DNA from 3 places in the Nanhaiella sioensis genome. Region 3 is predicted to be linked to each of the others. Evidence: predicted binding sites of a transcription regulator. Region 3 holds the regulator's gene; each other region holds the start of a gene.
The links. Region 3 encodes CtsR, which represses protease genes until heat stress. Its sites were predicted from a motif close to ATGGTCAATAAAGGTCAAACA; they were not measured.
Positions count from the first base shown of each region.

Region 1: V1503_RS01465 (ATP-dependent Clp protease ATP-binding subunit) is a predicted target of CtsR. The motif match lies at 2,668-2,688, and genes of this name have one in related genera.
Region 2: clpB (ATP-dependent chaperone ClpB) is a predicted target of CtsR. The motif match lies at 1,779-1,799, and genes of this name have one in related genera.

Region 1 covers NZ_JBKAEG010000001.1:312,996-317,291, forward strand. Annotated here, with positions in the region: gene V1503_RS01455 (aromatic amino acid hydroxylase) at 1-845, shown strand, start outside; gene V1503_RS01460 (GerAB/ArcD/ProY family transporter) at 920-2,008, opposite strand; gene V1503_RS01465 (ATP-dependent Clp protease ATP-binding subunit) at 2,844-4,296, shown strand, end outside.
Region 2 covers NZ_JBKAEG010000001.1:774,671-778,966, forward strand. Annotated here, with positions in the region: gene clpB (ATP-dependent chaperone ClpB) at 1-1,758, opposite strand, end outside; gene V1503_RS03665 (YjzC family protein) at 2,087-2,266, opposite strand; gene V1503_RS03670 (undecaprenyl-diphosphate phosphatase) at 2,720-3,547, shown strand; gene argF (ornithine carbamoyltransferase) at 3,649-4,296, opposite strand, start outside.
Region 3 covers NZ_JBKAEG010000001.1:2,084,591-2,088,886, forward strand. Annotated here, with positions in the region: gene mcsB (protein-arginine kinase McsB) at 1-797, opposite strand, end outside; gene mcsA (protein-arginine kinase activator protein McsA) at 800-1,348, opposite strand; gene V1503_RS09890 (CtsR family transcriptional regulator) at 1,402-1,863, opposite strand; rRNA gene rrf (5S ribosomal RNA) at 2,277-2,392, opposite strand; rRNA gene V1503_RS09900 (23S ribosomal RNA) at 2,476-4,296, opposite strand, start outside.

The DNA.
Region 1 (4,296 bases), 1.8 Mb from region 3:
AGAGTCTAGAAAAAGCTGTGCAATCTGGTGCAACTGCAACAGTTGAGTATAGTTCAGGCTTACAGTTGACTGGGACTGTTTCAAAACTAATAAAGGATGAAAAACAAGAAGCAGTTTATTTAAATACGTCAGGCGAATCCATCTTATCATTTGATGACAAACAACTTGCTAATCATGGGAAAGATGTTCATGCTGATGGCTTCGGATCACCAATTGGAAAGCTAAAAGGAGAAGATAAACCTTTAGAAGACCTAACTGATGTTGAATTAGAGCAGCATGGAATAATTATTAATGACAAAGCAACACTACAGTTTGAAAGCGGTGTCATCGTTGCTGGAGTTGTTCATGAAATGATAAGAAAGAACAGTAAAGTAATTCTCATTCGTTTTAAAGAAGCCTCAGTCACATATAACAATCAAACGCTTTTCCAACCAGATTGGGGTATGTATGATATGGCTGTTGGGTCACACGTTACATCTGTTTATGCTGGTTCAGCAGATCCTGAAGCTTATTTTTCATCAGAAAGCATAGTAGAGGACGAAGAAGTTAATTCTAACGCAACTAACTCCTTAAGCCCATTAGATCATTTATATACAAAAGTACGTGAAATAAGAGAAGATATCAGTCTTCATTCAAATCCATCTGAAGCTATACTAGAAGTGATAAATCAACTAGATATAGAATTCCCAAATGATTGGTTATTACGCTTAGAAATTTTAGAGCTTCTAGCTGAAAATGATCTGAATCCTGAAGGACAAGAAAAACTTCATAAAGACTTAAACCGCTTAAAAAGTGAAGAAAAGGCATTATCTCAGCTCATCGAAAACGGTTTGAAATTAATCTAGTTGACGGTATGAAAACGAGCGCTATGAAATTAAATAGCTGCTCGTTTTTTCTATTGATCATTTGAAAATGAGTTTTATGACACACCTTTTCTTTTCTTTATTACGTGAGAAATACTAAGTAACAATAATAAAAAAATAGGCAGAGCAATCGATACCACTCCTTCTATTAATCCTAACCAAATATCCCATTCATCTAACTCTCTTGAGAGATTTGGTATGAAGGACAAACAAAAAGTTAAAATTATTAAAAACAAGAGCGTATAACGAGGCTTAATTGATGGCACAGCATGTCTAAGTACTAAATCTGCAGACCAGTAATAAACAACGATAGTTATCAAAACTCTTAGGAAATATAAGCTAACAATAAATCCATCTAAGCGTTGGAAAAAAGGCAATTGAAAATATTCAATCATAGTTATGAATGGATACGTGTCATTTACCAATTGGTCATAACTGAAATAACCGTAAGCAACAAAGCAATTTACAAGAAAAATAAATGTTGTAATGATATTCCCGAATATCAATGCTTTAAAAGCTGATTTCTTTTTCATCATAAATGGGATGATTAAAATAACTAGCTCATAACCTAAAAAAGCATCTAACACACCAAAACCGCCGTCAATAATCTTTTTCTCCCCTTCAAAAATAAAGGGTGTAAATCTTAAAATCCTAAATTCAGGTGTTAAATAGAAAAACAACAACACAATCCATATAGTAAGCCCAAAAAATACAACAGTTGTTTTCCCGATATGGTATATTCCACTTCTAACTAGCCAATATGTAATAACTAAAGTAAAGATAATAAATAAAAGTGAGGGCATAGTTGGATAATATAAGGTACGTAACAATAAGTCATAATACTTTAAAACTAAGACCCCAGTTGTACTCCACAACAAAGCTAAAAAAACATATAGTGGCTTTACAAGAATTGGTGATATTACGTCTTCTAATATTTCAAATATGGTTTTATCTTTTCCAAAACGAAATACTAACGCTATAAGTATTAAATTCAAAATGACAAGCACGGAAAATATTAAAATTCCAACCCACCCATTTGTCCCAAACGCTTCTGCTGTATAACGTGGTAAGCTTAATTGATCAATGCCTGTTTGTATCATAAAAACCATTATTGCAACCTGAAATGTACTGAGTCCCTCTTTCATCATGTGCCTCATTTGCTTATTGATTTTGTTGCCCGTTTTTTAGCTTTCATTGTTGCTCTCCCTAAAAAAAACTAAACACGATAGGCGACTTTTTTCTTTAAAGACTGCCAAAATGACATACTACCCAACAGTTGCCCTAATGTAAGTTAAAAAAGCAACAGAGTTTTCGAAAAGAACCTTTTCTTTTGAAGTATTAAACTGAAAAGAATAAATGAGCTTGAGTTAAATAATTACATATTTATTCCTTTGATGTTAGTATGATGATAATTACCTAAATTATTCCTACTTCTCTCCATTATCCACATTTAATGCATCACTATCACTTCTTAAATAGCCTTTACACTTCCAATTTTTCAGCTAGAATCTTCATATTCGTTTCGCATCGATTGTTGTTTTTTTAATTAGGTATATACACGGGAATACCAATTGTTCGTGATCTTTTCTACTCTTAAATTAATGGAGTTGTAAAACTTATCATACTGTCCATTCTTAGTAAAAAGAGCAACAAAGTTTACGAGAAGAGCCTTGGTTTATATAGACAATCAATTTTACCGTTGTTCATGCTAATGAGAAGAAGATCACTCATGTTTTCTAATACGACATTCCAATAACATTTATGGACCTTAAGTAAATTATTAGAAATCAAGACAAAATAGTTGAATGTCAAAAAAGGTCAGAGTATAATAAAGTCAAAGTTAGTCAAACACACACCGATTCAATCGGTCTATTTTTCATATTAAAAGTCAAAGTTAGTCAAAGTCTAAACTGAATTGTATTTCAACTGATATCAGAGTTTATTAATAACAATAAATTTTAAATATGGAGGTTTTATGTTATGGAATGTCAAGTTTGTAAAAATAAAGAAGCTGCTATTGTAGTTAAACTGAACATAAACGGTAACCAGGAACAATTACCTTTATGCCAAGAATGCTTTATCAATGAACGTAATAAATTAAATACACCCTCTGGCTTCCAAGGGTTTTCGCAATTTCCTTTTGAGCACATGTTTCAAGGTTCTCAATCATCATCCGAGTCCAAAGAACATAGCAAACAAACTCAACATGGAGGTAGAGGAGGATTATTAGATCAATTTGGACGCAACATCACACATGCTTCCAAAGCAGGCCTAATTGACCCTGTTATCGGTAGAGACAAAGAAATAAATAGAGTAATTGAAATTCTAAATCGACGCAACAAAAATAACCCCGTACTCATAGGTGAACCGGGTGTTGGTAAGACAGCAATAGCAGAAGGTTTAGCGTTAAAAATAGCTGACAATAATGTCCCGACTAAACTGTTAAATAAAGAGGTATATTTACTTGATGTTGCATCTTTAGTAGCAAATACTGGTGTGCGTGGTCAATTCGAAGACCGTATAAAAAGAATCATTGGAGAGCTTCAAAGAAGAAAAAATATTATTCTTTTCATTGATGAAATCCATTTATTAGTTGGAGCTGGTTCAGCCGAAGGCTCTATGGACGCAGGTAACATCCTAAAACCAGCACTTGCTCGGGGCGAGTTGCAAGTGGTTGGAGCAACAACACTTAATGAATATCGCAAAATTGAGAAGGATGCTGCTTTGGAACGACGCTTTCAACCGGTTACTGTAGCAGAACCAACAACTGATGAAGCGGAACAAATATTACATGGTATTAAAGAAAAATACGAAAACTACCATCATGTAAAATATACTGACGAAGCAATCACACAATGTGTCACTTTATCACACCGTTACATCCAAGATCGCTTCTTACCTGATAAAGCTATTGATCTACTTGACGAGGCTGGATCGAAAATTAATTTAGAGTTTGGTCACACCGATGAACAAGCTATACAAGATCGCCTATCTCAAATAACAAAAGAAAAGGAGGTTGCAGCAAATCAAGAAAATTACGAAGAAGCTGCAAATTTACGACACGAAGAAATCAAGCTAGAAAAACAATTAAAAGATCAAAATAATATAGAGAAAGCATTGGTAAATACGGAAGTTATTCAAAAAATTATTGAAGAAAAAACAGGTATCCCTGTTGGGAAGTTACAACAAGATGAACATAATAGAATGAAAAACTTGGAGAAAAACTTATCATCAAAAGTAATAGGACAAGAGGAAGCTGTTAAGAAGGTTGCAAAAGCCATTCGTCGAAGCAGAGCTGGACTAAAAGCAAAACATCGTCCAATTGGATCATTTCTATTTGTAGGTCCAACAGGTGTCGGAAAAACGGAACTAACAAAAACTTTAGCAGAAGAATTATTTGGCTCTAAGGATATGATGATTCGTTTTGATATGA
Region 2 (4,296 bases), 1.3 Mb from region 3:
TTCAATTGCCTTATCCTGACCAATGACCCTTTTCCCTAATATGCCAGCAAGTCTCAGTAACTTTTCCCTTTCACCTTCAACAAGCTTTGTTACTGGAATACCCGTCCACTTGCCTACAATATTCGCTATTTCTTCTTCGGTTACTTCTTCCCGTAATAAACGATTCTCTGGTTGTTGGTCATTTAACTGCTGCTCTAGTAATTTATATTCCTTTTCTAATTGTGGGATTAGTCCATGTCGTAGCTCTGCAGCTTTGTTTAAATCATAATTATTTTCAGCTTCTTCAAGATCTCTTTTTGCTTTTTCAATTCGTTCTCGTAACAACTGAATATTTTGCAACCCTTCTTTTTCAAGTTGCCACTTGCCTTTCATAGCTGCAGCTTTCTCTTTTAAATCTGACAGCTCTTTTACTAAAATTTCAAGGCGGTTTTTACTAACGATATCCGTTTCTTTTCTTAAAGCGGCTTCTTCAATTTCAAGTTGCATCATTCTTCGAGTGACTTCATCTAATTCAGCAGGTAAAGAATCAATTTCTGTTCTTATTTTTGCACAAGCCTCATCGATAAGATCAATTGCTTTATCTGGTAAAAAGCGTTCAGATATATACCGATCAGATAATGTTGCAGCAGCAACAATTGCTCTATCATGTATGTTCACCCCATGATGAATCTCAAATCGTTCCTTCAATCCTCTTAATATGGAAATGGTATCTTCTACAGTAGGTTCATTAACAAGCACTTGCTGAAAACGACGCTCTAATGCAGGGTCTTTTTCAATATACTGGCGATGCTCATCAAGCGTTGTAGCACCAATACAATGGAGCTCACCTCTAGCTAACATCGGCTTTAGCATATTCCCAGCATCCATTGCCCCTTCTGTTTTCCCTGCACCAACAATCGTGTGCAATTCATCTATAAACAACAGAATTCTACCATCGCTTTTTTTCACTTCTTGCAATACAGCCTTTAATCTTTCTTCAAACTCTCCACGAAACTTTGCACCTGCTACAAGCGAGCTCATATCTAATGTAAAAATAGTTTTATCCTTCAAACCTTCTGGAACATCTTTACGCACGATACGTTGCGCAAGACCTTCAACAATCGCTGTTTTCCCAACACCTGGCTCTCCGATTAAGACTGGATTATTCTTTGTTTTTCTAGATAAAATTCTAATAACTCTTCGTATTTCACTATCACGACCAATTACCGGATCAACTTTCCCTAAGCGAACTTCAGCAACGAGATCACGCCCATATTTTTTTAAAGCTTCATAAGTAACCTCTGGGTTTTGACTTGTCACTCTTTGGTTCCCCCTTATCTCAGCTAAAACCTTTAATAATGAATCTCGAGTAACACGGTGTTGTATGAACAGATCCTTCATTTCTGATGATGCCTTTTTGTTTACGATAGCCAATAACAGATGTTCAATAGAAATATATTCATCTTTTAAAAAATCAGCTTCCTCTTTTGCATATATAAAAAGCTGTTGTAACTGGTGAGTTATATATACTTTACCAGCCTCAACCCCTGCTCCAATTATTTGAGGTTTCTTATGTAACAGTTCTTCTACTTGCTGTTTAATAAGTTGGATTTTAATATCTAAGTGTTGAAAAATCGTCTTTACTAGCCCATCTTCTTCATTTAAAAGTGTGTACAATAGGTGAACAACATCTACCTCCTGATGATGGTTTTTAATAGCTAATGTTTGGGATGACATAACAGCCTCTTGTAGCTTTTGCGTCATATTATTTAGCTCCATCCAAATCCCCCCAAAAAAGTAGTTTGACTTTTTTTGACCTTTAATCATATTATATATGGATTCTTGTGGAAATAAAAGTATATAGCAAAAAATCTCCTTTAACATAGACGTTACAAATGTTGATTGTGTAGTCTAGTTAAAGGAGATAGTATGATATTCAGACTGGTTTCTTTCGTACAGATTGTTGCTACAAGTATTAACATATGATGCGCGTGCACCTAGATTTCGTGGACCTTTTTTACTTTTTTAAAATTTTGGGGCTCGGACAAAGCCCCAGCTTACTTTACATGATTAATTTACGAATAAAACCTTCAGATTTTATCAGTATTTAAGGTTTTCTTTTGTATGTCCAATGTCTATTATGATTTGATGTTTCTGGGAATGGATCTCCTGCTTTTAATCTAATCTTCTTTGGATTTTTCACATTATCCCCTGTCTCCCCTACTTCAACATATTCTCCATTATTCGGAGCTCTTTGCCCTGATCTAAAGCGATGACTTTGTCCCATCTTTCTCACTCCTTAAAACAATTTATCTCAGCAAGAGCATGAAAAGACTTTGGAAAGTTCCTTCTTTCTCATTCACACTCTTTTCTACATGCAGTATTACTATTTCCTTTTAACTGCAATTTCATGTTTTCTACATATCATTTTGAAAGAATATTTCTTATTTCATGTGAATACATCTTTTATGTGACGAGCTTTTTAATCTACACAAGACCTTCTCTTGAAATTAAAAATTAGACAGTATGTGAATCATTTTATGAAAAGATGCTATGAAAGCTAATTTACAAAGCGTTTTTTGGTTATATAAGAAAATAATTACTATGTAAAACGAAAGCTGCTCATTAAAACAACAATCTTTGTAAGAACAGCCTTTACATAGAAATTAACTCTTTACAGCCATACAGAAAGTATAGTTAAATGAATAAATAGTAGCATCAATATTGGAGGATTTTAGACGTGGATTCATTTGAAAAAATATTTCTCTTACTTAAATATTTATTGTTAGGAATATTCCAAGGGTTCACAGAACCAATTCCTATTTCATCAAGCGGCCATTTATTTTTAGCAGAGACTATTTTTGGAATAAAAACTGAAGATATGTCATTCGCATTACTTGTCAATACAGCATCTCTTATCGCAGTCCTACTCATCTATAGAGAAGATTTGGTTCGTTTAACAACTAATGGCATTGCATATGTTATAAAAAAAGATGAAAGTGCAAAATCAGATTTTCGTTTTATTATTTATTTAATTATCGGAACAATTCCTGCTGGAGTCATTGGTGTATTTTTTGATGATTTCATTTCTTATCATTTGAAGAAAATTTATGTTCTTGGAATTGCTTTATTAATTACTGGTATCGCACTTTGGACGATTCGTAATTTTCGCGGGAGAAAAAATGATGCTGAGCTTACTCTTAGAGATTCCATTATTGTAGGATTTGCCCAAGCTGTTGCACTCATTCCTGGAATTAGTCGATCTGGAGCAACGATTGTTGCTGCTATGTTACTCGGCATGAAGCAAGAAACTGCGTTACGTTTTTCTTTCTTATTATATATTCCAGTCAGTGCAGGTGGGATGGTATTAGGCTTTACAGATATTTTAACTGACGAGAATTTAAAAACATTAGCCATACCATATACAGTTGCCTTCTTTGCTTCACTATTTGCTTCTTACTTTTCTTTAAAGTGGTTTATGGGCATCATGGCAAGAGGAAACTTGAAATATTTTGCAATATATTGCTTTATCGTAGGAACGCTCGTAACAATTTATGCGTTATTTTAAGCTCACATACTGAAAATATAACAAACCAAAAGAAGGTATAGAAAAACTCCCTATTAATATTATAATAGGGAGCTTTTTACTACGATGTTTATGTTAACTAACTAACTGAGTATCTCTTGCAATAATGCTTTTTGAACGTGTAAACGATTCGCAGCCTGTTCAAATACTACAGAGTGATTGCCATCTATAATTTCAGCAGTAACTTCTTCACCTCTATGTGCAGGTAGACAATGTAAAAATTTAAAGTTAGACTTAGCTTTCTTGATTAAATTTTCATTCACCTGAAATTGTTGAAACACTTGTAACCGCTCTGCCTGCTCCTTTTCTTGGCCCATACTTGCCCACACATCAGTGTAAACAAAATCAGCCATTTCTATAGCATGATATGGGTCATGAGAAATGTCAATCGAAGCCCCGCTTTCTTTAGCAAATTGAGAAGCTATTTTAAAAATTTCACTCTCAGGTTCATATCCTTTAGGGCAAGCTATGACACAATCTAAACCCACTTTAGCCGATGCTATCATTAATGAATGGGCCACATTATTCCCGTCTCCAACGTAAACCAGTTTAACACCTTCAAAAGTTTTGTTCGTTTCATAGATTGTTAATAAGTCAGCTAATGCTTGACATGGGTGAAATTGATCTGTAAGACCATTAATGACAGGAATTTTAGCATGTAACGCTAATTCTTCAACTGTGCTATGAGCGAACGTTCTAATCATAATGGCATCTGCATATTGTGATAATAC
Region 3 (4,296 bases):
TGAATACCAGATGTTTTTACTAATGCTTCTCGTGCAGAGCGTTCTTGAGCAATGAGTTGCTGCACCACACTTTCTAGGTCATTCACAATATCAGTTTCAGATTTTCCAAGTGTTACTTGGTTTGATATTTGAAATATATTACCTAATGCTTCGCTACCTTCACCATATATTCCTCTAACAACTAGACCAAGTTGATTGATTGCTGGAATAATTCTACTCATTTGTTGGGTTAATATAAGTGCAGGCAAATGCATCATGACCGATGCCCTTAATCCAGTACCAACATTCGTTGGACAGCTAGTCAAATACCCTTTCTGTTCATCAAACGCATAGTCTACATGTGTTTCAATCCAATCATCCAACTCATTAGCTTTTTCCAGAGCTGCACTAAGCTGAAACCCAGGAAACAAACATTGAATTCGTATATGATCCTCTTCATTTATCATGATACTTACTTCTTCATTTTCTGATAAAATACAAGCTCCAAAAGGCGCATCTTCGGCTAATTGAGGGCTAATGAGATGCTTTTCAACTAGTACTCTTTTTTCAATAGGTTGCATTTCATTCATCGCTAATAATTCTAGCTTCCCAAAAGATTCCGGCGCTTTTTCTTCACATACCAATTTAAATAATTGAATGATCTTATGCGCTTCTTCGTTTGTTATGACAGTAGGAAACCATATATTTTCTATATTTCGTGCAAGTCTAATTCTACTAGAAAGTACGATATCTGATTCAGGGCCATCCTCACTCATCCAGGAGCTTATTGCTTTTTGTAGAAACCGCTGAAGTGACATAGTTATCCCTCCCCCATGTCTATCTGACTTAAACTTCGTTCTAAAGCCCTAACCTTATCACGAACTTCTGCTGCTTTTTCAAACTCCTCACTGACTATATACTCCTGAAGTGTTTGTTTATATTGTTCTATTTGCTTACGTAAGTGTATATTTCCACCTATCCTTGTCGGGATTTTTCCAGAATGAATTGTGTTTCCACTATGAAACCTCTTGAGTATAGGAGTTAAATGATTTTTAAACGTTTTATAACATTCAGAGCATCCAAATTTACCAATGTTTAAAAATTGAGTATAAGTCATTTTACATTTGTCACATTGAATAACCTCATTTTGATGAAATGAATTACGTTGTTTTTCTTGTAGAGAAGGTTCCATATTGAGTAGCCCTGCTATTAAGTTATTAATCGAAAAGCCTTGATTATTTGCAAGCATAAACATTTCTCCTTTTTCCTGTGCACAATGCTCACAAACGTGGGTTTCAGCTTTTTCTCCGTTGATAATTTTTGTAAAGTGTAACGTTGCAGGTCTCTTGTTACATTCTTGACATATCAATGACTTCACCTCTCCTGTCTAGATTATTAATATCATCTGAAATCCTCATACCATTAATTGTATTTTAGTGATGTCAACATCGCAATGAGTATTCTAGATCGTAATTCATCTCTATCTGGAAGGCTAATATATAAGATTGATCGATCAACAGTACTCAACATGATTTTTGCTTCTCTTTCAGTAATAACCTCTTCTTCAATTAATCGACCTATAATATTTTCAGCTATTGTTTGAGAGATTCTTGGACCAATTAACGTTAATAGTTGTTCAATTAAGTGGGTATCATCATGAGACTGCACTTTCATTATTCGTATATAGCCACCGCCACCGCGTTTACTTTCTACAATATAACCACGTTCCATTGTAAAACGTGTATTTATCACATAATTAATTTGAGATGGTACGCATTGAAATTTATCTGCTACTTCATTTCTTTTTATTTCAACAATATCTTGATCATTCATTTCTAGAACGCTTTTCAAATATTGTTCAATAACATCAGATATATTTCTCATTCAACCCCTCCTTTCATTGACTTTGACTATATTTGACTTTACATTTACTATATAGTGAATTGGAAAAAAGCGCAAGAGACTCGAATTAGCTAATTTAACAGCCCGACCATAGACTACAAATATATCCTTGCCATTTATTTAATAAATCAAAACAAGAAAAGCCTAACGCCTTTTCATAAAAACAGATGGATATGAAATGCTTTTTATAGTCTTTATACAAGAAGATGCTCCGAACGTTAGTTATATTCGTGTTTAGTTTTTATTACAAATTGCAACAGATTAATACGAAAACAACTAAAAGAAAAGATGTCATAAACGCTAGCTTGATGCAATTAATTAAGGCAAAAGCAAATTAGCTAAAAAATTGTATAGAAAAAAGCCAGAGGATTATATCTTCCTCTGACTTTTGTATTGCCTGGCAACGTCCTACTCTCACAGGGGGAAACCCCCAACTACCATCGGCGCTGAAGAGCTTAACTTCCGTGTTCGGTATGGGAACGGGTGTGACCTCTTCGCCATCGCCACCAGACATAATATATAGGAATAAGTTAATATTCCTTCAAAACTAGATAATAGACATTCATTGAACAAAGCTTGCTCTGCATTTCTAACTTGGTTAAGTCCTCGATCTATTAGTATCTGTCAGCTCCACGTGTCACCACGCTTCCACCTCAGACCTATCAACCTCGTCATCTTCGAGGGATCTTACTAGCTTACGCTATGGGAAATCTCATCTTGAGGGGGGCTTCATGCTTAGATGCTTTCAGCACTTATCCCTTCCACACATAGCTACCCAGCTATGCCCTTGGCAGGACAACTGGTACACCAGCGGTGTGTCCATCCCGGTCCTCTCGTACTAAGGACAGCTCCTCTCAAATTTCCTACGCCCACGACGGATAGGGACCGAACTGTCTCACGACGTTCTGAACCCAGCTCGCGTACCGCTTTAATGGGCGAACAGCCCAACCCTTGGGACCGACTACAGCCCCAGGATGCGATGAGCCGACATCGAGGTGCCAAACCTCCCCGTCGATGTGGACTCTTGGGGGAGATAAGCCTGTTATCCCCGGGGTAGCTTTTATCCGTTGAGCGATGGCCCTTCCATGCGGAACCACCGGATCACTAAGCCCGACTTTCGTCCCTGCTCGACTTGTAGGTCTCGCAGTCAAGCTCCCTTATGCCTTTGCACTCTTCGAATGATTTCCAACCATTCTGAGGGAACCTTTGGGCGCCTCCGTTACTTTTTAGGAGGCGACCGCCCCAGTCAAACTGCCCACCTGACACTGTCTCCCGAAGCGATTAGCTCCGTAGGTTAGAATTTCAATACAGCCAGGGTAGTATCCCACCGACGCCTCCACCGAAGCTAGCGCTCCGGTTTCTACGGCTCCTACCTATCCTGTACAAGCTGTACCAAAATTCAATATCAGGCTACAGTAAAGCTCCACGGGGTCTTTCCGTCCTGTCGCGGGTAACCTGCATCTTCACAGGTACTATAATTTCACCGAGTCTCTCGTTGAGACAGTGCCCAGATCGTTACACCTTTCGTGCGGGTCGGAACTTACCCGACAAGGAATTTCGCTACCTTAGGACCGTTATAGTTACGGCCGCCGTTTACTGGGGCTTCGATTCAGAGCTTCTCCTTACGGATAACCCCTCCTCTTAACCTTCCAGCACCGGGCAGGTGTCAGCCCCTATACTTCGCCTTGCGGCTTCGCAGAGACCTGTGTTTTTGCTAAACAGTCGCCTGGGCCTTTTCACTGCGGCTTCTCAGGGCTATTCACCCTAAAAAGCACCCCTTCTCCCGAAGTTACGGGGTCATTTTGCCGAGTTCCTTAACGAGAGTTCTCTCGCTCACCTTAGGATTCTCTCCTCGCCTACCTGTGTCGGTTTGCGGTACGGGCACCTCTCACCTCGCTAGAGGCTTTTCTTGGCAGTGTGGAATCAGGAACTTCGGTACTATATTTCCCTCGCCATCACAGCTCAGCCTTTATGACAAGCGGATTTACCTACTTGTCAGCCTAACTGCTTGGACGCACATATCCAACAGTGCGCTTACCCTATCCTTCTGCGTCCCCCCATTGCTCAAATGGTGAGGAGGTGGTACAGGAATCTCAACCTGTTGTCCATCGCCTACGCCTTTCGGCCTCGGCTTAGGTCCCGACTTACCCTGAGCGGACGAGCCTTCCTCAGGAAACCTTAGGCATTCGGTGGAGGGGATTCTCACCCCTCTTTCGCTACTCATACCGGCATTCTCACTTCTAAGCGCTCCACCAGTCCTCTCGGTCTAGCTTCGCTGCACTTAGAACGCTCTCCTACCACTGTCCGTAAGGACAGTCCACAGCTTCGGTGATACGTTTAGCCCCGGTACATTTTCGGCGCAGAGTCACTCGACCAGTGAGCTATTACGCACTCTTTAAATGGTGGCTGCTTCTA